DNA from 4 places in the Priestia sp. TRM10 genome. Region 4 is predicted to be linked to each of the others. Evidence: riboswitches for the same ligand, from Rfam matches in the RefSeq annotation. Region 4 holds a riboswitch; each other region holds the start of a gene.

Region 1 (5,675 bases), on a different contig from region 4:
CATCTTGAACATCAATAAGCGTTTCTTTTTCTCTTTTCTTTTTCTTCCTATTGAAAAAGGGAGGAGAAGACTGAAGTCCTTTTAGAAACTCTTCCATTGAAAGTGGGAGAGCGCCTTTTTTGTACCAGCCTTGTTCAATTCCTGTATAGGCAAGAGAACTAATATGTGGAATCCATGTCCCGTGTTCAATCAAAAGTTCATAATGATGTTTAAAACAGTCTTCTAACGAAGTATCAAGAATCATTTCGCCATCTTTATTAAAAACTAAACAGCGCTTTATGAGATGAACCCAATCATCTAATTTATGTTCAATAACTAAAAGCGTAAATTTATATTCCTCCTGTAGCGTTGAGACGAGTGAAACAAGTTCTTTCGTTGAAGCAGGATCAAGATTTGCAGTTGGTTCATCTAGAATAAGAATGTCTGGTTGAAGAGCGAGCACACAAGCAAGTGCTAGCTTTTGTTTTTGACCTCCAGATAGAATTGAAATAGAGCTTTGTTTATAAGGAAGAAGTCCAACAAGAGAGAGTATTTCATCAATACGCTCTTCCATGTTTTCTTTTGGATAGTTAATATTTTCAAGCCCAAAAGCAACTTCATCTTCAAGCGTTAACATACAAAACTGATTATCTGGATTTTGAAATACTACCCCTACGCGTTGGCAGGCTTCTCCGGCTTCAAAGGAAGAAAGATCTCTTCCAAAAATCTGTACCTCTCCCTTCAAACTACCATCAACAGCTTCTGGATATAATCCATTAAGACAAAGCGTGAGAGTACTTTTGCCTGCACCACTTGGGCCTAATACAAAAATACTGTCACCTTTAGACGCTGAAAAGGAAATATTCTGTAGCTTTTTTTCTTCATCTTCTTCAAATGAAAAACTTAAATTTTTAACTTTAAGAGGCAGTTGATTTTCGATCATTTTTTGTTCCCACCCGTTTTTTACGTTCTTTTCCAAGAGCAAAACCATTTAAAACCCCTGTGTTTGCCAGTTGATCACTTAACCATTTACCAAGTAAACCAGCAAGAAGAGCTCCGCTGGCAAGTCGGACAGCAAGCATTGTACTAACATAAGAAGGATCAAGAGCATTGTAGCCTGACAAGAAATAGCCCATGATAAAGCTTGTTACAGAGGCTCCCATACCAGCTAGCATAAGAATCGGCAGTGAGTATCGTTTCCAACCAGTAGCTGCGAATACAAGCTCAGGGCCTATTCCTTGCACAACTCCTGTTAAAAGAAGACGAGGACCTGAGGCATTTCCAATCAGCAGTTCAACAGCAGCAGCAATTGTTTCTGAAATGAGGGCTGCTCCTGGTTTTCTAATGATATATGCTGTAATAATTGAAACAATAAACCATATTCCGAAAATAAATTCATATCCTAAGAGTCCGAACATTCCGAACAACACATTTCCAAGCTGTGTGAAAAGAAGGTACACAACAGCAAACACAACAGCTAATGCAGACATTACGACAATTTCTTTTAGTTTCCAGCTCTTTGTCATTTTCCATCACCAGGCTTTCTTTTTGTTGAAGGGCTGTTTGCTGATAAGTTGACGGTCATCACAACGTGACTTGCTTCTTTTTGGGAAGAAAGAAAAGCATCCTTAATTGTCCGGAAAATAGTGTGTGTATCTCCATCAAGATGTGTTGCATAGTGAACACCAGCAACAAATACTCCCTCGTCTTTTGCTGTTTTAACGCCATCCATAATTACGTCCATGTAGTGGGAAATCCCCATCGGATAAAGAGCGAACTGCATAGCTGTTTCAATCGAAATATCCTTGCTTTTCTCCTCGTTTAAGAGCACATCATCTTCGGATAAGTAAACATCACCTTCAGAGTCTCCAGGGCAACCAACAGAGAAAGAACCATTCAATACAACGTGAACACCTGTTTTAGCTGCGTGAAGATAAATAGCTTTTACAACATCGAAAACATGTTCATTCCGTCCGCGTACACATGTGCTCACATTATCCGTTTTAATCCATACTTTTGATGTATCAACCTCTCTTAGCACCGTTTTAATCACTTCAATAAAGTTATCGCACATTGGATAAAGAGAGAAGCGACATCCATAGATTCTGCTTGTTCCGCAAAGCTGTTCATTCATTTCTACTTCCTCCTAAAAGTTTATAAACACAAAAAAACTGCATCTTAAGGAAGATGCAGTCACATAGACAAAAATGTAGAGTCAATCAACATAAAAGTCGTATATTGCTACACTTCCCCACGCTAGTATTATCTAGATCGGGTTATAAGGGATCGGAACAAAAGTTCACATCTCAGCTAATTAGCACCCCTAGTGCGTTATACTATACAGTTTTTTCGCTTATACACATCATAAAAGAAAGATGCTTTTTTGTAAATAGAAAGATAGATTACAAACCAGCGGAAATTTGCGTAGGCCGCTTTGTTTTCTTTTTTCTAATGCTAGGAATCTTCAAATATGTCCAAAGTCTCCAAATCCATTCCAAAGGTCCAATGATGAAGAACTGGAGCCACAGTTTGCTAAGGAAAAGCTGAATCGTAAAGAAAACAATGGTAAATACGATACCGCTTGTAACCCCTACTTTGCCGAATAATCCAAATCCATATCCATAAAAAAGGAAGGTGAAGAAGATGGATTGAGAAAGATAGTTTGTTAGAGAAAGTTTTCCAGCTCGAGCTAACGCATTTGATAGTTTTTTCCATCGTTTACTATAGGTTAAAAGAGCAATGCTTGAAATATAAAAGATGGCGACAAGAGGAGCTCCTAATGAAGCACTAAGACCTTCTAAACTTTCATTTTGCATAAATTGTGGGACGATCTTTAATGGAAATCCAATAAGAAGAGAAATCCACCACATTTTTTTATAAAGAGAAACATAGCGATCTGCTTCATGTAGCCACCTTTTAGCTGCAACATACGCTCCTAAAAAGAACATAGGAAGAGAAGCAAGAACACTAAAGAAACCAAAAGCAATCATCTCTCCATCGCTTGTATCTTCAAAAGGCATACTATTGTTTCTAAAATGAACAACTTCACTATAAGAGCCTGTTGAATATACCTCTTTTTCTTGTGCAAGGTAGGAAGGACTTGTTACAAGAGTATCTTCACTTCCTTCTTCAACAGGAATAAATGAAAAAGCGCTCATTAAACCGATAATCACAAGAGCAATTGTAAGCCATACTTTTGGTTTGCACCAGAGAAACAAAAATAAACAAAAGCCACATAAAGCGTAAGATGTTAAAATATCGCCTTCCCAAATATAAGTTCCATGTAAAAGTCCAAATGCGAGAAGAAGAAGGAGACGACGTAAGTAAACGGTCCAAAAACGTCGCTTTTTTTCTCGACTTCGATCTCTTAAAATCATAACACCAAATCCAAATAGAAAAGAAAAAAGGGTTACAAAGCTTCCAGTACCAAAAATATTAATGAAGGAGGCTGAAATCTTTTCCAATCCTTGAGATGTTTCAATATATTCATATTCACCAAATAGTCCATATTGAAAAATGAGCATATTAACAAGCAAAATTCCAAAGAGCGCAAAGCCTCTCATTGTATCAACAGAAGAAATTCGTTCAGCACCTCTGAGAGGGGAAAGAGCATTTTTCATATATTTAATCTCCTTTATATAAGTTCTAACTCCACTATATCGTATGAACATTACCAGCCTTCAACTACTAGCTTAACAATACCTTAATTATGGTTAAATAGTCATAAAAAGTAATTCTCAATTTTTTAGGATAATGCTACGATTGGATTATTAGGAATAATGTTCCAAGGAGTGTTAGTGATGAACAATGAAAAAATATTGCTTGTTGATGATGAGAAGGCTTTAACAGAAATGCTTAGTGTTGTGCTAAAGAAAGAAGGATTTTCAAATATTAAAATAGCTCATAACGTAAAGGACGCGTTTTCATATTGTAAGCAAGAACAGTTTGATTTAATTGTGTTAGATATTATGCTTCCAGATGGCTCTGGATTTGATTTGTGTCCGCAAATTAGACAGCTTACAAATGCCCCTATTTTATTTTTAACGGCACGTCAGTCAGATCTTGATAAATTAACAGGATTTGCGATTGGAGGAGATGACTATATTACAAAACCATTTAATCCACTTGAAGTGGTGGCTCGTATTAAAGCACAGCTAAGACGTCGTGGGTTAAATGAAGCAGAAGTCACACGTGAGCAAGAACAGTTTTCATTTGGAAATGTTGTGCTTTGTGAACGAGCAGGAGAGCTTACAGTAAAAGGGCAAAGAATAGAGTGTCCTGCTCAAGTTTTTCAGCTTCTTCTCTTTTTTTGTAAGCATCCAAACCAAGTGTTTAGCAAAGCGCAAATTTATGAGAAAGTATGGAACGAACGGATTATTGAAGGTGATGAAAACACGGTAATGGTTCATATTCGTCGCATTCGGGAACGAATTGAGGAAAATCCAAGTAAGCCAAAACATCTAGTAACGGTAAGAGGACTTGGCTATAAGCTTATGACAGAAGGAACTTTGTCATGAAATTAAAAGGAAGGTTTATTTTCCATTATGGATGGCAATCGTTACTTTCTATGATACTAGTTCTTCTTGTTACTTTTGGTGCTTTTATGTTTCTTGGGTTTGGTATGGGAGAGTATGAAATGAAGCGAGATTTTGCTAGAGGTGGCCTTGAATACATGGGAGATTTTATGGAGGAAGGAGAAGGAGAAGTAAAATTCAGCCAAAAATATTTAGATGCTATTAAAGAACATGGAGGCTGGCTCCAAGTATTAGATAATAAAGGGCATGTAAAAGCCTCTTTTTATACTCCTAGTGATGTTCCAACACGCTACAATCCAGCAGAACTTGCAGATAAATGGGAAAGAAGAACTGAGTCAAACTATCAACTTTTTCTTTATCGAGGAAGCAGTGAGAAGTATACGCTTCTTTACGGTGAAAAACCAAAAGCTGAGCAATGGATTGAAAAAGCTAAACAGGATGGAAAAGTTGTAGAAGGCGAGTTGATACTTCCAGAACAGTTAAAAAAAGAGTTAAGAGAAAACGATGCCTCTCTTCAAGTGTTTAGCAAAGATGGAGAAGAGGAATTCTCCTTCAATAAAACTATTTATAGTAAGGATCAATATACTTTAGAAGATTTAACAACTAATGCCACATATGATGCAAGATATGAAACAGACATTTCTTCTCGCTATGATAAAGATACAGGAAGAACATGGGTTGTAAATGTCCCGCATGATACCCAGATTCAATTTCCATATAGCAATGCTCAATCGTTTGAAGAATATGCCATACACATCTTTATTTTTGTAGCCGTTATTATTTTAATGATGTGGATCCTCTTTGCCCTTTGGTATTCAAGGCGTCTTACAAAACCAACACTACATATGGTGGAATGGCTTCATAATTTAGCCTACGGTAAGTATGAAGAACCGTTAACAAAGAGAAAAGAAAGCAAAGCTTTTAAGAAAAATGGAAAGTTAAAAAGGTCATATCGCCTTTTTAGGGAAGTCAACACATCTCTTGCCCATTTAACTGAAAAGCTTCGTTATAATAAAGAAATGCGCCTTCGGATTGACGAGATGCGCGAAGAATGGATTACAGGGCTTTCTCACGATTTAAAAACACCGCTTGCTTCGATTAACGGATATGCACAGCTTCTTGTAGCAGATGAGCAGTATAATTGGAGTAAGGAAGAGACTC
Region 2 (5,675 bases), on a different contig from region 4:
TTATCTTTATTTCCTTGAATAAAAGTAACAGCTTGAGTAGAAGCACGCCTGTTGTCAAGCGTATGCGTCCATGCTTGTACAGCTTTTATCCATTCTAACGGAAGTCTTGTAAACTGAAGCGGATCCCTTCGCACCTCTTGAAGGTATGCTTTATCGCTTGAATTTCGTCGAAATACTCGTTTGAAGCTTTTCACATATGGAAAAAGAAGCGGAATAGATAAAGCTGCCAGCTGCCACCCTTTCATCCGGACAAGAGGGGCAAGAAAGAACACATGCCTAAATGGGCATACATGACTATCTTTTAAAAGATAATCAACAACAACCCCTGCCCCTGTGCTATGTGCCACAACAAATGGAGGAAACTCTTTTTGACAATATGTATGGATAAAATGTGAGAATGCTTCTCTATATTGAGAAAACTCTTTAATCGTCGCTTTCTCTCCTGTAGAGAGACCGTGACCTTGTAAATCATAGCATATAACTTCATATTTCATATTTGTAAAATAGCGGATAGCATGCTTTAATGTTGCGCTATGATCATAATAGCCGTGAAGAACTACAATTGTTCCACGCTTATTTTCGGGACGAAAACGCTGCATGAAGAAAGATTGTGAACGATGGTCAAAAAAACCGAACTCATACTGAAGGTTTGACACATCTAGCTTATAAAACTGAAGATAGTCCGTAATTTGATGATATTCTTCCTTTTGCCGATACAAAGTTGGAAATGGAAACTGTTCTTTGTCTAGCGATTGAAAACTATACATGTCATCCTCCTCTTTCTCCATTTTATATCAGTATTCTCTTTTTATCAGAAGAAAATCAAAATAAAAAGGGTGACACTATAAGTCGAAATTTCTCTTCTTTTTATTTTAGTTGTAGCAAACAAACACTAGTTTTGACAACCTTTGTCTTTCAGCAGGAAAATGAGGCTTAATTGAAGGAATAGTGTATTAGCATAAAAAGACAAGATGAAAACATAACGATACCAATAATGGATTTTTTAATAAAAACTGACGTAACCCGCTTGAGGAGGAGTGAGTAAAATGCAAACGTATACGACGAAAGAAGCTGCTAAAAAGGTCAATGTTCCGCCAAGAATTATTAAACAATGGGAAAAAGAACTCGACGGATTTTTTTACATTCCTCGCACAAAACAAGGTGCACGCATTTATACAGAAGAAGAGCTCCAAATGCTGAGAACGTTAAAAGACATGTACGGAAAGAAAACAAAAAAAGAAGAAATTAAGCTGTTTCTTAAAAAGGCGAAGCAGAAACCAGAATCCTCACAAAATAGTACTGAGCAGTCTAATGTCTTATCCTTTGCTAAACATAACAGTTCTCTTAATGAAAATAACAATGAAAAAAAACAAGCACCACCTCCTTCTTCTATCGATCAAAAAAAGCAGCAAAGAGTCGTTGAACAGCGTATTAAAGCTGAACGTGAACGCCAGCGCCTTCAGCAGGAAGAAAAGAAAAAGAACGAGGAACTTTCTACAATGCGCCCAGTAGACTCTACTCCTCAGCCTGTAAATCAAGTAAAAAGTGAATTGGTTGAAAAAGTTCAAACATACAAAGATGTATTTGAAGCTTTCGATACATTCAAACGCGAACTTTTAACAGAGGTCAGAAATGAAATTCGCGGTGAAGTGAGAAATGAAATTATTTCTGAAGTAAAAGAACAGCTTCAACATAACAATGAACAGACAGTAGAAGCAATTGAAGCGATTAATGCGGTTGTCTCTGAATCTGGTGAACAAACGTCGAAAGAAGTGCAGAGAGAGCTCAAACATGTTTCAAGCCGATTAACAAAAATAAGTGAAGAAACAACTGAAGAAATGCAGGGGTATGTTGAACAAGTTTCAGCAGAAGCATTAGACAGACAAGCTGAGCTCAAACATTGGCTTACAAATATTGAACAGTCATCGGGAAGTTCAATGGATGAGATGAAAAAAATGGTTCATGAGTTAGAAGAAAATTCAAAGTCGACAAGCTTTGAACTTCGCTCGTTTGCTCATGAGATGACGAAGCGTTCAGACTGGAAAGCAGATGAAATGAAAGATTTAATTGATTCTATTAAACGTGATAGAGCAGCATATGTAAATGAACTAAAGCATGACAGACAAATGCATCGTCAAGATATCGAAGAGCGTGAGCGCCTCTTCCACGACTTTGTTCATAATTTTAGACAAACAGCAGCAGCTGAAGAAGAAGAAAAAGTCAAATCATGGTGGAGGTTTTGGAAATAAAGGAAGAACGAGAGCCAAATGGGCTCTCGTTCTTAGCGTGGATTTGTTTTTTCTACAGATGTATGGGTGCTTTTAGGATTTTCATTTATTTCACGTGCGATTTCCATTTTATTCGTTTTGTTCACACTTTGTAAACCAGACTTTGTTTTTTGATTACGCTTTGTCATCGCCATTCTCCTCCTTTTATACTGCTTTCCCTTTTAATATGGGCGAGAATACTCGCCTTCATAACCTAATTTGAAGCTTTACAAACATTTCCGGATAAGGGATATACAAAGATGGAAAAATCATGTTATACTAAGTGCAATTACATAGGAAGTCCACTAGGGGTGCCGTAATGGCTGAGATAAGAGCTTTCTTAATCCCTTTGAACCTGATCTGGTTTATACCAGCGTAGGAAAGTGGCAGCAGCGTTTTTTCGCTCGTTGTCCACTCTTGTTATGAAGAGTGGTTTTTTATTTCCTTTCCCTTTTGGCCTTCCACTATAAGGAGGAAAAATGATGTCTTTTAGTCAAGAACTTCGTCACGTTGCAGCACCTGTTTACGAAACAATTTTCAATCACCCTTTTGTGAAAGGAATTGGAGAAGGAAACGTTCCAAAAGACGCTCTTATTCACTACGTTTGTCAAGATTTCGAATATTTAACTTCTTTCTGCCGCGTATATGGCGTTGCTATTTCACGCTGTGAAAATCGTGAACAGATGGAACTTTTTAATGAACAAATCAATTTTGTGCTTCATAGCGAAGTTCATCCTCATCACAATTTCTGTGATGTTGCAGGAGTTAAATATGAAGATCTTCAAGCAAAACCACTAGCACCTGGTGCACATCATTATATTAACCATATGACAACCGTTGCTCAAACAGGCTCGCTTGGAGAAATCATCGCGGTTCTTCTTCCTTGCCCATGGACATACTTAGAAATTGGTCAAAAACTAATTGAGAAACACAATCCAACAGAAGATCATCCTTTCTATGAATGGATTATGTTTTATGGCAAAAAAGAAATGGACTCTGTCACACATAAGCTTTGCGCTCTCTTAGATCAGTGGGCAGAAGGCGCTTCAGAGCGTGAAAAAGAAAAAATGAAAGATCATTTCATTAAAAGCTGTGAGCTTGAGTATTTATTCTGGGATATGGCTTATCAAAAACAGCAGTGGCCAAGTGAAATGAACCCTGTAGAAGCATAAAAAAAAGAGAGACACCTGTCTCTCTTTTTTATTGAATATCTAATTTCTCGTTTAGTTCTTCCGCTGCTTTCTTTGGATCTTGATTTTTTAAAATAGCTGACACAACAGCAGCTCCTTTAATACCTGTTCCATTTAATTTTTCAATGTTTCCAGCTGTAATTCCACCAATTGCAACAGCTGGAATACGTACGCTTCCCGTAATTTCAGTCAGCTCTTCTTTTGTAATTCCTTTTGCATCAAGTTTTGTGCTTGTCGGAAAAACTGCGCCAACTCCGATATAATCTGCTCCGTCCTCAACTGCTTTTTTCGCTTCTTGAACTGTTCGGACAGATACGCCAACAATCATATCTCCTACAAGAGAACGCACAACTTTTAGTGGCAAATCATCTTGCCCAACGTGTACGCCAAAAGCCCCAACAGCAAGTGCTACATCTACCCTGTCATTAATAATGAGCGGAACGTGAAATCGATCAAGAAGCTTTTTAAGCCGGAGGGCACGCTCATAAAACTCTTTTCCGTCCGCTTCCTTTTCACGAAGCTGTACGAGCGTTACCCCTCCTTCAAGCGCTTTTTCCACTTTTGCTAAAAGTTCTTCTTCTGTTCCCCCAAACAAATCTGTAACAAGATACATTTTATAAGATAGGTTGTTTTGCTTCATACATTTTCACCTCTTTTTCCCACGTTGTACTCGTAAGTGTTGATAGTTCGTCAAAAAGATTAATTTTAAAAGTGCCAACCCCTTCTCCTTCTTTAAGACGCTTTACGGCTCTTTCTCCAGCAAGTCCCATATAGGAAATACCAGCAAGCGCTCCTTCTAACACACTCCCACTTGCTCCAACAAAACAGCCAATAATAGATGCTGTCATACATCCTGTCCCACTTACACGCGTTAACATCTGGTGACCATTCTCTACGTAGACGACACGCTCTCCGTCTGTAATAACGTCAATTTCTCCACTTATGACAACAACAGTGTTATACTTTTTGGCCGTTTTTTTAGCAATTGTAGTTTTATCTTCATCAACTTCTCCAGCATCAACGCCTGAGGTTTTAGCTTCTACTCCAATAAGAGAGGCCACTTCAGAAACATTTCCTCTAATAACCGTTACCTTTACTTGCTCTAACAGCCACTGAGCAGATTTCGTACGATATGTTGTAGCCCCAACTCCAACAGGATCAAAGACAACGGGAATGTCTTTTTCATTTGCTTTTCTCATTGCTTTTTCCATTGCAACAAGAGACTCTTTTTTGATTGTCCCAAAATTAATGACAAGTGCAGAAGAAATAGACGTCATTTCTTCTACTTCTTCAATAGCATCTGCCATAACAGGAGAACCGCCAGCAGCGAGTGTTGCATTCGCACAATCATTAATTGTCACAGCATTTGTAATATGATGAACAAGAGGATTTTTTTCTCTTGTTTCCTTTAACAACTCACTAATTCTTTGTTTCATCATTAGACTCTCTCCTCTTTATAGACGCCCGCTTTTTCGTAAAGATCATAAAAATGATGAGTTGGGCCATGTCCGCTTCCGATGTTTAAGCTATTCTTAATAGCTCCTGTAATATATTCTTTTGCTTGTTTTACCGCATCTTCAAGGGCTAATCCTCGTGCTAATCCTGCTGAGATGGCAGCTGAAAGCGTGCAACCTGTGCCATGCGTGTTTTTTGTTTGAATTCTCTTTCCATAAAAGTGTGTGAACATTTCTCCATTAAAAAGAACATCTGTTGGTTCTTCTTCTAAATGTCCGCCCTTCATTAAAACGGCTGATGGACCTTCCTTTATTAAAAGGCGTGCTGCATCTTCCATCTCCTCGATTGTCTTAATCTCTGCTCCTGTAAGTTTGCAGGCTTCAGGAACGTTCGGTGTTACAACTGATGCAAGAGGCAATAGTTCTTCTTTTAATGCCTCAACAGCTTCTGGGTGAAGCAAGTCATAGCCGCTTTTTGAAATCATCACGGGGTCTAATACAACATGCGGGGCATTGTATTCTTTCAGTTTTTTAGCAACTACTTTAATTGTTTCAACCGTTGAGAGCATTCCAATTTTCACACTATCAACTTTAATATCTGTAAAAATAGCATCAAGCTGATCTTCAATAATGTTTGGCGAAATATCTTGCACAGAAAGAACACCTTTCGTATTTTGAGCAGTAACTGCAGTAATGATGCTCATTCCGTACGTACCAAGTGCTGAAAAAGTTTTTAAATCTGCTTGAATCCCTGCTCCTCCTGA
Region 3 (5,675 bases), on a different contig from region 4:
CCATGAATTGCATAAAACATTTCATTTCTAGCTTAAAAAAATCAGGTTGATTCCTAATTAATTAGGAATCAACCTGATTTTTTACCGTAAGAAAAACGTTAACCGAACCATATCTTGACAGCGGATGCCATTTTCAAATAATGGTTCTTTGTAATTTTCTAAAAAGAAGTTGCGTTCAATACCTGTCATGCGAAAGCCGCACTTTTGATAAAAAGCAAGCTGATTTATACTTGAATTTCCTGTTCCAACTTCAATGATTTCGTAGCCCTGTTCTTTTGTACTTTGAAGGACATGCTGAATTAATTTTTTGCCAATTCCTTTTCCATGAAGCTGTTCTTTCACTGCGATATTCACAAGTTCAATACTCTTTTCATTTTTTTCTTCTAAAATGTAGGCTCCGATTATTTCCTTATCTTCTTCCGCTACAAAACAAACGCCTTTTTCTAAATGTTCCTTCACTTTTTCTTGAGAAGGATCTGCAAGTAAGAGCAAAGAAAAAGGAGGCGTTTCCTCTCTGTGTAAGCTTCTTATTATCACAACAACACGTCCTTTTACAATTTGTATTTGTCATTCAACCTTCTTGAAGGAAATGGAATGTAGAGGTAAAATTTACAGTATACAACCATTTTACATCATGTAAGGAGTTTTGAACTTGCTAAAAAATAAAAGAGTAATTGTAACTGGAGCAGGAGCAGGTATTGGAAAAGAGATTGTGAGACTTTGCTTAGAGGAAGGAGCTTCAATTATTGCTTGTGACGTGAATGAGGAAGCTTTAGTAGAGCTAGAAAGATCAATGAAAAACATCAACTTATCTACATATACAATAGACGTTAGTTCTTATAAAGAAGTTGTTCGCTTTTTTGAATGGATTGATGAAAGAGGCGGGGAAGTACATGCCCTAGTAAATAATGCAGGGATTTATCTTGCACAAAATATATTAGATTACACCGAAGAAAGCATTGATTCTGTATTAAATATTAATGTTAAAGGAGCCGTCTATTTTTCACAGTTTTTTGCAAAGAAGCTGATGGGGAATAATGAAAAGGGAACAATTGTGAATATGTCGTCAGTATCAGGAATGGAAGGAAGCTCTGATGCCATTTATGGGATGTCAAAAGCCGCTATCTTAGGATTAACAAAAAGCTGTGCAGTAAACTTCTCCCCACATATTAGAGTAAATGCTGTTGCGCCCACAATGGTTGATACAACGATGATGAAGAGTATTCCAAAGTGGCGAAAGCAAGAATATTGGAACAGTCAGCTCATCCAAACACCTGTTACAGCTAGAGATGTAGCTGAAACGGTTCTCTTTCTCTTATCTGACAAATCTAAGCACTATGCAGGAGCAACATTTGATCTCAACAATGGAGGATATTTAAGATAGAATTCATAATAAAAAGAAGAAACCTATATTTTAATCGCTTGTTGAAATATATGGAAGATAGTTTTATAATGATAGCTGTTAGACCTTTCTAACATTGAGCAGAGTTTAGTAGAGTAGAGGAGAGATCGTAAAGATGAGTAAAAATGTATTTTATGAACAAGTTGGCGTTGCTATGACGTGCAGATCTTACGAAGAGTATGAAAAGATGTTTGACTTGAAGATGGAACAATTTAAAGCCGGAAAAGTGTTAGATGTGGCTGCAGGAGCTTCTTCTTTCGCAGCAAGCGCTTATCGTAAGGGATATGATGCTTACGCAGTAGATCCTTTGTATAATCTATCCCCACGAGAGATGAGAAAACACGGCGAAGAAGAAATCCAAGAAGCTAGTCGTAAGCTTAAAAAAGGGGCTCGAACTCTTTTATGGGATTCCTATAAGACGCTAGAAGAACATGATAAAATTCGAAGAGACTCGTTTTCCTTATTTATGAAGCAATATACGCAAAACGAAAAAGATCAACGCTTTTTTCACGGAGCGCTCCCGCATTTGCCTTTTTCAGATCAGACTTTTTCTCTCTTGTTATGCAATCATTTCCTTTTTTTATATGAAGCACAATTTGATTTTGAATTTCACATAAAAGCAGTGAGAGAAATGATTAGGGTAACGAAAAAAGGTGGAGAAATTCGAATTTATCCGCTTGTTGGATTTAATCATGAGATTTATCCATATTTAAATAGTCTAATCGAAACGCTAGAAAACGAGCACGTGAAAATAAAGCTCCTTCCAACAACATTTCGATTTATGCCAAAAGCAACCGAAATGCTCGTTATTTATAAAAAATAGAATAAAAAAGCTTCCTATTTTAAAATGGGGAGCTTTTTTATTTAATAAAAGACTATGTTCATAATAGATTGTCGCTTATTGGACTACTTACTGTACCTCTGAATTCTTTCGTTTTTTACTGGAGCAAATAAAGAACAAATGAGAAAGGCTATCCTTACGCAAAGTGTATGTATTATTGAATGGTCAATAACATTTCTAATTTCTAATCTAGAACGGCTCTTTTATTTTCAATCATTTCGCTAAAAACGTTCATTAAAGTATATATATTTTAGAAAACGTCTGTAATTATTTTTAGACTTAAACAGACATTGAAAAGAATAGATTTCTCTTAAAACAAATCCGTCTGTAGAAGTACACTTTTATGGACGTTCACTTTGTGAACTATCTGTTTGAATTCACTTTTTATGAAGTGGAAAGGTAATTAATGGATATGACCATTATGTCTGTTCGTTATGGGAATAAATGTAAACTTGTTGTTAAACAGTTTTGCGCTTTTTTACTACATGGAACATGTTTTATATAAACTAGAATTGAATCAAAAATTCAGTAATGTTAATTTTAGAATAACAAAGTTATAGAAATATTTTAACTAGCCATATTTTCTTGACATGAATTTATTAAAACTATAACATTGAATATAACTTAAATATATGCACTAGGGGTGTTATTTAACTGAGATGAGTATTAACTCAAACCCTTTGAACCTGAACTAGCTGAAACTAGCGTAGGAAAGTGTAAACTCTAATACATACTTAAAGAGCGATTGTGCCTTATTCTTAATATGTAGTTATTTGTTTTTACGCAATTTTCCTATGGGAAGGTTGCGTATTTTTTATTTTATCTATCATTTTATTATTTAAGTTTCATCAAAATTAAAAATATAGGAGTTGTTATGATGACTAGAACAGTATTAGTAACAGGGAGTAGTAGAGGTTTAGGAGCAACTATTGTAAAGACATTGGCACAACAAGGATTTCAAGTGGTTATCAATTACTATACAAGCAAAGATGCTGCTGAGAAGCTCGTTTCTGAGATTGGTGAAGAGAATGCTATTGCAATTCGGGCTGATGTAACCAATCGTAAAGAAGTAGATAAAATGATAAAAAAAGCAACGGAATATTTTGGTCAAATAGATGTTGTAGTCAACAATGCATTAGTAGACTTCAAATTTGATCCAAACAAACAGAAAACCTTCACAGAACTCACTTGGGATGATTATCAAAAACAACTAGATGGTACTTTAAAAGCAGCATTTAATGTAGTTCAAAGCGTCATACCTCAATTTATTGAACGACAAAATGGAAGTATTATCAGTATAGGTACTAATTTATATCAAAATCCTGTTGTACCCTACCACGAATATACAACAGCTAAAGCTGGATTAATAGGTTTTACACGTAATATCGCTTCTGAATTAGGACTACATGGTATAAAAGCGAATGTAGTTTCAGGTGGATTATTAAAAATGACTGACGCCAGTGCTGTTACAACACCAGAAGTGTTCGATTTAATTGCTCAATCAACGCCATTGAAGAAGGTGACCACACCTCAAGATGTAGCCAATATGGTCGCTTATTTATCTTCGGAAAATGCGAACGGTATTACAGGTCAAAATTTCACAGTAGATGGCGGTTTAACAATGAACTAATAGCTTAAATTACCATAGATAAGCCTTCAAAAAAGGGAGTATACAAGACAATTAATAATGATGTATTTTGAGGTGTGAAGAAATGACAAAAACTAAAGAAAAACAACTACACTTAGGTGTTTTGCTGTATGGTTGTGGCCACCATCAAGCTGCTTGGTTAATGCCTGACTCAAGCGTTGAACGTATTGGAGACATTTCCTATTACCAAGACTTAGCTAAATTATCGGAAAAAGGTTACTTTGACGCAGTATTCTTTGCTGATAATCAATCATTTCCAGGTAAACATTCTAGTGATATGCCAGCATTTTGGTTTGATCCAGTAGTCAATTTAACTGCTATTTCTCAAGTGACAAATCATGTGGGATTAGTTTCAACAATCTCAAGTACTTTTTCTAATCCTTTCACAGCTTCACGACAACTATTAAGTTTAGACCATATTACGAAAGGACGTGTTGGTTGGAATCTCGTTACGTCAATGACTGATTTAGAGGCGTTAAATCATAGTATGGAAAAACTACCTTCTCATGATAAACGCTATGAGAAGGCAGATGAATTCGCTGCTTTAATGAATAAGTTATTTCTTTCATGGGACAGTAATGAGTTTCTACATCATCGAGAAGAAAGAAAATTGATAAATCCTTCAAACATTCAGCCTTTTAATCATGATGGTACCTATTTTAAAGTGTATGGCCCATCCACTACGCCAAAAAGTCCGCAAGGCAAACCAGTATCAATGCAAGCAGGGGCATCTAAACAAGGCATTGCATTAGCCGCAAAATATGCCGATGCAGTCTATTCAGTGTCGTGGAACTTAAAGCAAGCAAAAAGATTTCGTGAAAAATTAGATGAACAAGTTAAACAAAGCGAAGACAGCAATAGACATATTAAAGTATTTCCAGGCTTAGTAACCTATGTAGGTCATACTCATGAAGAAGCTTTAGCTAAAAAAGCAGCATTAGATGAGCAATTACCTCTTGAAATAGCTTTAAAACAGTTGAGTTTCTTTATTCAACAAGACTGTTCTAATTGGGAAATTGATAAAGAAGTACCTCAATTACCCCCAGTAGAAGAATTTACTGGTCCAGTTGGACGTTACGAAACGATACTCGAAATTATTAATGATACACAACCTACAGTAAGAGAATTATTAGGATATCTTAATGCAGGCGGTGGACATCACACATTGATAGGTACACCCGACGAAATTGTGGATCAGATGGAAGTCTGGTTTGAAGCTGGTGTAGCTGACGGATTTAATCTTATGCCTCCTACATTACCCGGTAGTTTAGAAGATTTTGTTGAACTAATTGTTCCTGAAATGCAAAAAAGAGGTATTTTCAGAAAGAAATATGAAGGTCATACCTTCCGTGAACATTTAGGATTAACATGATAAATTATTATAAAATAACTGTACTAGTTGAAGAGATAAGATGTTGGTATTAGTATAAAAACTTGAGAATCTTCTTGTAAGTTAAATAACTATTTTATTAATGCATTATCATTTTAACAATTGTTTATTTATTACTTGCTAAATCCTTATTTATAATTAATGGACCATAAAAAGTAAATAGTTACTTTTCATTAAAATGAATGATTAGTTATACAAAAATTAGTAAAGAGGAAAAGTAAGTCTAAATGGTTTTATACGTCCGTAAAAGTCTATATAAATGAAAAAAAAAAGCGCAAACTTGTTGTTATTGGACAGGTTTGCGCTTTTTTACTTCCTCGAATATATTTTATGTTAACTAATTTTATATAAAACCAATAATTCTTCTAATACAATTCATATAAGTTAGAAAAAC
Region 4 (5,675 bases):
ATTAACCCAAATGATGAAGGAATTAAAACGGTTGTCCGTGAAAAAGCCGTTTCTTTAACAGATACATTCCATTATTTAAATAGTGCACTAACAACTGCACAAAAAGACCTTCAAGCAGAAGTAGATGGAGCCAGAGATGATATTAACTCTATTGCATCCCAGATTGCAGCTTTGAATCAGAAAATTGGTGAACTTGAGCCATCTGGTTACTTGCCAAATGATCTTTATGATCAACGTGATTTGCTTGTTGATAAGCTTTCAAGTTATATAGATATTAAAGTTGAGCGCACTTCGTCAGGCAGCGGAGCTAATAGAGCCGCTGCAGGTATCTATATGATTAAGATAGCTGGAAGCAGTGAAGCACTCGTACAAGGGAATATAGCAAATAAGATTGAGACAGTTTCTAACGGAAGGGAGCTAGAAATCCAGGTTAATGGTACAACTTTGTCTCCAACAGGAAGTTTTCAAAGTTTAATTCGTAACTTTGGCACAGATCAAAGTATCTATAAAACAACGATTGATCAGCTTGATCAGCTTGCACTAACTCTTGCAACAGAATTTAATAATATTCATGGAAATGGCTACAAACAAGATGGAGAAAAAGGGAGCGACTTTTTTACGTTTTCATCAGAAAATGCTTCAAGCACAATTACACTTTCAGATGACATTATGAAGAGTACGGATAATATAGCAGTTGGAGCTGACGGAAATAAGAAAAGTGATGGAGGAAATGCAGCAAAACTTGCTGAACTTTTAAATCCCAATGTTGGAAATGGAACGATTAGGTCTGCCTATAGTGAAATGGTTGGGGAGATTGGTGTAAAAGTCCAAAATGCTAATAGACTAAGGGAAAATAGTGAAAATATCAGAGATCTTCTTTCAGCAAAGCGAGACAGTGTTAGCTCGGTTTCTTTAGATGAGGAAATGACAAATATGATTAAGTTTCAACATGCATATAATGCAGCAGCAAGGAGTATGACGGTCATGGATGAGATGCTTGACCGAATCATTAACAATATGGGCGTTGTTGGCCGCTAGTGGAGGGAAAACGATGAGAGTAACACAGTCCATGATTTCTCAACATACGTTGCGTAATATGAGCAACAGCTATGAGAAACTAATGAATTTACAAGAACAAGCAACAAGTGGTAAGAAGTTGAACCGTCCATCTGATGACCCAATCGGTACTGTTAAAAGCTTAAATTACCGAACAAATTTAAACGAGAATAACCAATATAAAGAAAATTTTACAGAAGCCTACAAGTGGCTTGATAACAGCGATGGTTCTCTAGAAGAAGCAAATAAAGTGATGCAACGAATACGAGAGCTTACAGTGAGTGCTTCAAATGGAACAAAACTTGAAGACGAGCGAGAAGCTATTAGACTCGAAGTGAGCGGACTAAAAGAACATCTTGTTTCAATTGCGAATAAAAACATTGAAGGAAAGTTTCTTTTTAACGGAATAAATACTGGACAAGCGCCAGTAGATAATAAGAGTGGAACAATTGTTGTAGGAACTAGTGAGAAACCAATATCGATTGAACTGTCTAAAGGTCTTTCAATTGATGTTAGTACTGATGGAACGGGCGTTTTTAGTCAAGCTTTCTTTGATAATCTCACAAAGCTTGAAAAAAGTTTAGCAGAAGGTTCATCAGGGGAGGAAATTGGTGATCAACTTTCTGCAATGGATGAAAATATTAACGCTATTATAAGTGCTAGAACTCTCATCGGAGCTCGTACAAACCGTCTGGAAATTATGGAAACACGTTTAAACGAGCAAGGAGAACTTCTTGAAAAGAAACTTTCAGATGTAGAAGATATAGATTTTGAAAAAGCAATTATGGACCTACAAATGCAGGAGACTGTTCAGCGGGCAGCATTAGCTGTGGGAGCTAAAATTATGCAGCCAAGTTTAGTAGACTTTCTAGCATAATAGACAATAAAAAAGCTCGGCATTCGCCGAGCTTTCTGTTTAGAAATGTCAAAAATAACAATACTATAAAGTGGTGAAAAGATGAAAATAGCAACGAAATATCATGGGGAAATAGAAGTGAATCGAGAAGAGGTGATTACTTTTTCGAAAGGTATTCCTGGTTTCTTAGGAGAAAAGAAATTTACTCTTTTACCTCTCAATGATGAAGATGTCTTCTTTTTACTTCAGTCTTTAAAAACACCAGATTTAGCTTTTGTGATTGCAGATCCGTTTGCTTTTTATAAAGAATATGACTTCAACTTAGCTTCTCACTATATGACAGAACTTGATATTACCTCAGAGAAAAATGTAATGGTCTATGCTTTTGTAACAATGATGGACCCATTCCTGGAGTCTACTATCAATTTACAAGCACCGCTTATTTTAAATCGTGAACAAAAAAGAGGAAGACAAATTATTTTAACAGGCACGGATTATAAAACTAAACATCCACTCTTTCAGAAGATGGTGAAGTAGGGGGAATCTTTTTGCTTGTCTTAACAAGGAAAGTTGGCGAAAGTATCCGCATTGGAGAAGATATTGAACTGAAAATTGTAGATATTGATGGGGAACAAATTAAACTAGGGATCAATGCTCCCAAACATATTGAAGTTCATAGGCAAGAAGTGTACGAAGCAATCCAAACGGAAAATGAGCAAGCTGCAAGTCTTAAAGAAAATGTTATGAATATATTTAAGAATATGAACACTCCTTAAAAGGCTTTTTTAATAAAACGAGGCGACGTTCCTATATCATCCTAAATCTCTTTTTGTTAGTATTTCTATAAAGGAGGAACGCAATGTCTTATGGAAATTACGAACGAAATCTATCACTTTTCGTTATAGGTTTATTTTTTGCTTTCTTGACCGTTTTGTTTCCCCTTCTTGCGCTTATAACGTCGAGGGAACTTTTTTTAGACTTGATGGGTGTGACACTAGGAATTTCTCTTATCATTTGGGGTTTACATAAACTGAAAAGTTCAAAGGGAAAAGGACTTAGACGCATTTTAATTGGAGGAGCTATTTTTATCTTTCTTATGATTAAGCTGTTGCCATGAACGTTTGCAATAAAAAAAGTATTATGATAATAATAGAGAAGTAAGACTGCTAGGGGTGCCGTGAAAGGCTGAGAGAGACAAGTGTCTTGACCCTTACACCTGATCTAGGTAATGCTAGCGAAGGGAAGTGGTTGGCGAATTGTTTTATTTAGCATTCGTACATAATCACACCCCTTCACATTGTGAAGGGGTTTTTTCGTTTCCTTCGCTCTAATAAGGAGTGAAAGTATGGAACATATAGAAAAGATTTTAGGGGAAGTAGAGTTAAGAAAAGAAGAGTTAATCTCACTTATTGAGAAACTCGTAAAATTTAAAACGCCTGCCCCTCCTGCCCGTAATACAAAGGAAGCACAAGAATTTGTGGCAAAAAAGCTTAAACAAAATAAATTCGCAGTTGAAATGTGGGATGTTTATGAAAACGATCCAAATGTCGTGGGAGTTAAAAAGGGGAAGGATAGTGAAGAGTATAAAAGTTTAATTATTAACGGCCATATAGATGTGGCTCAAGTGGATGAAAACGAGCAGTGGGAACGTGATCCATTCCTTCCTTTTGTACGAGATGGATATCTCTTCGGCAGGGGAACTTCCGATATGAAAGGTGGATTAGGGTGCGCTCTTTTTGCATTAGAATTATTGGAAACTCACGGGATAGAACTCCCTGGTGATGTAATTTTTCAATCTGTGATTGGAGAGGAAGTAGGAGAAGCAGGAACAAAACAGTGCTGTGAAAGAGGGTATAGTGCTGATTTTGCACTTGTTGTAGATACAAGTGAAATGGTTATTCGTGGTCAGGGCGGCGTAATTACAGGATGGATTACGGTAAAAAGTGATCAAACGTTTCATGATGGAACAAGACGACATATGATTGCAGCGGGAGGGGAAACGGTCGGAGCGAGCGCAATTGAGAAAATGATGAAAATTATTAACTGGCTCAATGAACTCGAAAGACATTGGATGGTCACAAAAACTTATAATGGTTTTCTCCCTGGAACAACAACAATTAATCCTGCTGTTATTGAAGGAGGAAGACATCCTGCTTTTGTAGCTGATGAGTGTCGTCTATGGATTACAGTGCATTTCTATCCAAATGAAACCTACGAGAGTGTAACAAAAGAAATTGAAGATTATATTTTAAGAATGTCTCATGGTGACCTATGGTTAAGGAATCATCCCCCAAGCTTTAGGTGGGGGGGAGCATCAATGATCGAGGAAAGAGGAGAAATATTTCCTGCACTTGAAATTGATGAAACTCATGATGGAGTGAAAATGCTTCAGCATATCCACAAAGAGGTTTTGAAAAAACAAGTTGAAATAGAAATGTCTACCTCTGTCACAGACGGAGGATGGTTAGGGGAAGCAGGAATCCCAACCGTTATTTATGGACCAGGGGAAACAAAGTATGCACATGCTATAAATGAGCGAGTATCAATTGAGAGTTTAGTAGATTTCACAAAAGTATTAATTGAATTTATTTATAACTGGTGTCATACAAAAAAGGGGGAAAACAAATGATATTCTGTGAAGAACTTTATGCAAAAGCCAAACACATTTGGGACGCAAATCATAAGCATCCATTTGTTCAAGGGATCGGTCATGGTACTCTTCCAAAAGAAAGTTTTCGTCATTATATGATTCAGGACTATCTCTATCTCATTGACTATGCAAAACTTTTTGCACTTGGAAGTGTGAAAGCGACTGATGTTGAAACAATGGGTAAATTTGGAGAGATCTTGCATTCTACGTTAAATGTCGAAATGGATCTTCATCGGCAATATGCGAAAAAATTTGCTATTTCAGAGGAAGAGCTTGAAAATGCTCAGCCTGCTTCCTCAACACTTGCCTACACACATTATATGCTGCAAGTTGCGCAAAATGGTACACTTGCCGACCTTGTAGCAGCTCTTCTTCCTTGCATGTGGAGCTATAACGAAATTGGAAGGGAATTGGCTAAAATTCCAGGAGCTCTTGAACATGAATTTTACGGAGAATGGGTAGAGATGTACAGTTCAAAGGAATTTGGTGAACTTTCAAATTGGTTAAAAGACTTAATGAATAAATTAGCAATAGGAAAATCAGAGGAAGAAAGAAAGAAACTAGAGGAAATTTTTCTAAATACAAGTCGATTTGAATTTCTTTTTTGGGATATGGCTTATCGCGGAGAAACGTGGCCTGAAGATATTCAATAAAAAAGGCACCGTTCATTGAACGGTGCTAAACTTTGGCGTGAGCGAAATATATTATTAAGAGTAAATAGCGTTAATAATCTACTATCTCTACAATTCGTTTCAAAATTACATTTTTAAATTTTCAAAAGTTTCAATTGATGGAACTCCATAAGGGTAATGTAAAGTTTATACCTTTAAAGGGGCCCATGTCCTAAAATTAAACAGCCGCCTTTTCAACGATGAATTCGTCATTATAATAAATAACTTGAGAGAGAATCTTGCAAGAGCAGTTCTCTAACTTTCCTAGCGCTTCCTTTGCCTCATGTTCATCGTCAAACTCGTACATTTTTACGTCTTGGTCTGCATAAACAGTAATTACCCACACGTTTTGTTTTCCTCCCTTTTTTGAATTTAAAAGATAAATTGTTTACCTTTTGATGCTATCATACGCCCTTTAGTAATTAATGTAAACCATAAAAAC

What was found. A riboswitch is a leader RNA that binds a small molecule or an ion and turns the genes downstream of it on or off. The one in region 4 is predicted to bind thiamine pyrophosphate.
Region 1: another riboswitch for thiamine pyrophosphate. It lies ahead of ACK3CR_RS06485 (Ykof family thiamine-binding protein); the one in region 4 lies ahead of ACK3CR_RS09585 (acetylornithine deacetylase).
Region 2: another riboswitch for thiamine pyrophosphate. It lies ahead of tenA (thiaminase II); the one in region 4 lies ahead of ACK3CR_RS09585 (acetylornithine deacetylase).
Region 3: another riboswitch for thiamine pyrophosphate. It lies ahead of ACK3CR_RS01050 (3-oxoacyl-ACP reductase); the one in region 4 lies ahead of ACK3CR_RS09585 (acetylornithine deacetylase).

What each region holds. Positions count from the first base shown of each region.
Region 1 covers NZ_JBJZOT010000007.1:264,831-270,505, forward strand. The annotation lists gene ACK3CR_RS06475 (ABC transporter ATP-binding protein) at 1-922, opposite strand, end outside; gene ACK3CR_RS06480 (ECF transporter S component) at 897-1,505, opposite strand; gene ACK3CR_RS06485 (Ykof family thiamine-binding protein) at 1,502-2,113, opposite strand; TPP riboswitch at 2,211-2,314, opposite strand; gene ACK3CR_RS06490 (DUF418 domain-containing protein) at 2,382-3,599, opposite strand; gene ACK3CR_RS06495 (response regulator transcription factor) at 3,780-4,496, shown strand; gene ACK3CR_RS06500 (sensor histidine kinase) at 4,493-5,675, shown strand, end outside.
Region 2 covers NZ_JBJZOT010000013.1:521,273-526,947, reverse strand. The annotation lists gene ACK3CR_RS14010 (alpha/beta fold hydrolase) at 1-767, opposite strand, end outside; gene ACK3CR_RS14005 (MerR family transcriptional regulator) at 1,047-2,249, shown strand; gene ACK3CR_RS14000 (hypothetical protein) at 2,282-2,416, opposite strand; TPP riboswitch at 2,565-2,666, shown strand; gene tenA (thiaminase II) at 2,750-3,439, shown strand; gene thiE (thiamine phosphate synthase) at 3,468-4,097, opposite strand; gene thiM (hydroxyethylthiazole kinase) at 4,072-4,896, opposite strand; gene thiD (bifunctional hydroxymethylpyrimidine kinase/phosphomethylpyrimidine kinase) at 4,896-5,675, opposite strand, start outside.
Region 3 covers NZ_JBJZOT010000002.1:200,130-205,804, forward strand. The annotation lists gene ACK3CR_RS01030 (NUDIX hydrolase) at 1-31, shown strand, start outside; gene ACK3CR_RS01035 (GNAT family N-acetyltransferase) at 82-537, opposite strand; gene ACK3CR_RS01040 (SDR family NAD(P)-dependent oxidoreductase) at 653-1,384, shown strand; gene ACK3CR_RS01045 (class I SAM-dependent methyltransferase) at 1,518-2,225, shown strand; TPP riboswitch at 2,873-2,973, shown strand; gene ACK3CR_RS01050 (3-oxoacyl-ACP reductase) at 3,121-3,873, shown strand; gene ACK3CR_RS01055 (LLM class flavin-dependent oxidoreductase) at 3,956-5,263, shown strand.
Region 4 covers NZ_JBJZOT010000011.1:242,771-248,445, forward strand. The annotation lists gene flgK (flagellar hook-associated protein FlgK) at 1-1,038, shown strand, start outside; gene flgL (flagellar hook-associated protein FlgL) at 1,052-1,933, shown strand; gene fliW (flagellar assembly protein FliW) at 2,015-2,449, shown strand; gene csrA (carbon storage regulator CsrA) at 2,461-2,688, shown strand; gene ACK3CR_RS09580 (hypothetical protein) at 2,772-3,029, shown strand; TPP riboswitch at 3,071-3,172, shown strand; gene ACK3CR_RS09585 (acetylornithine deacetylase) at 3,258-4,541, shown strand; gene tenA (thiaminase II) at 4,538-5,215, shown strand; gene ACK3CR_RS09595 (hypothetical protein) at 5,412-5,579, opposite strand.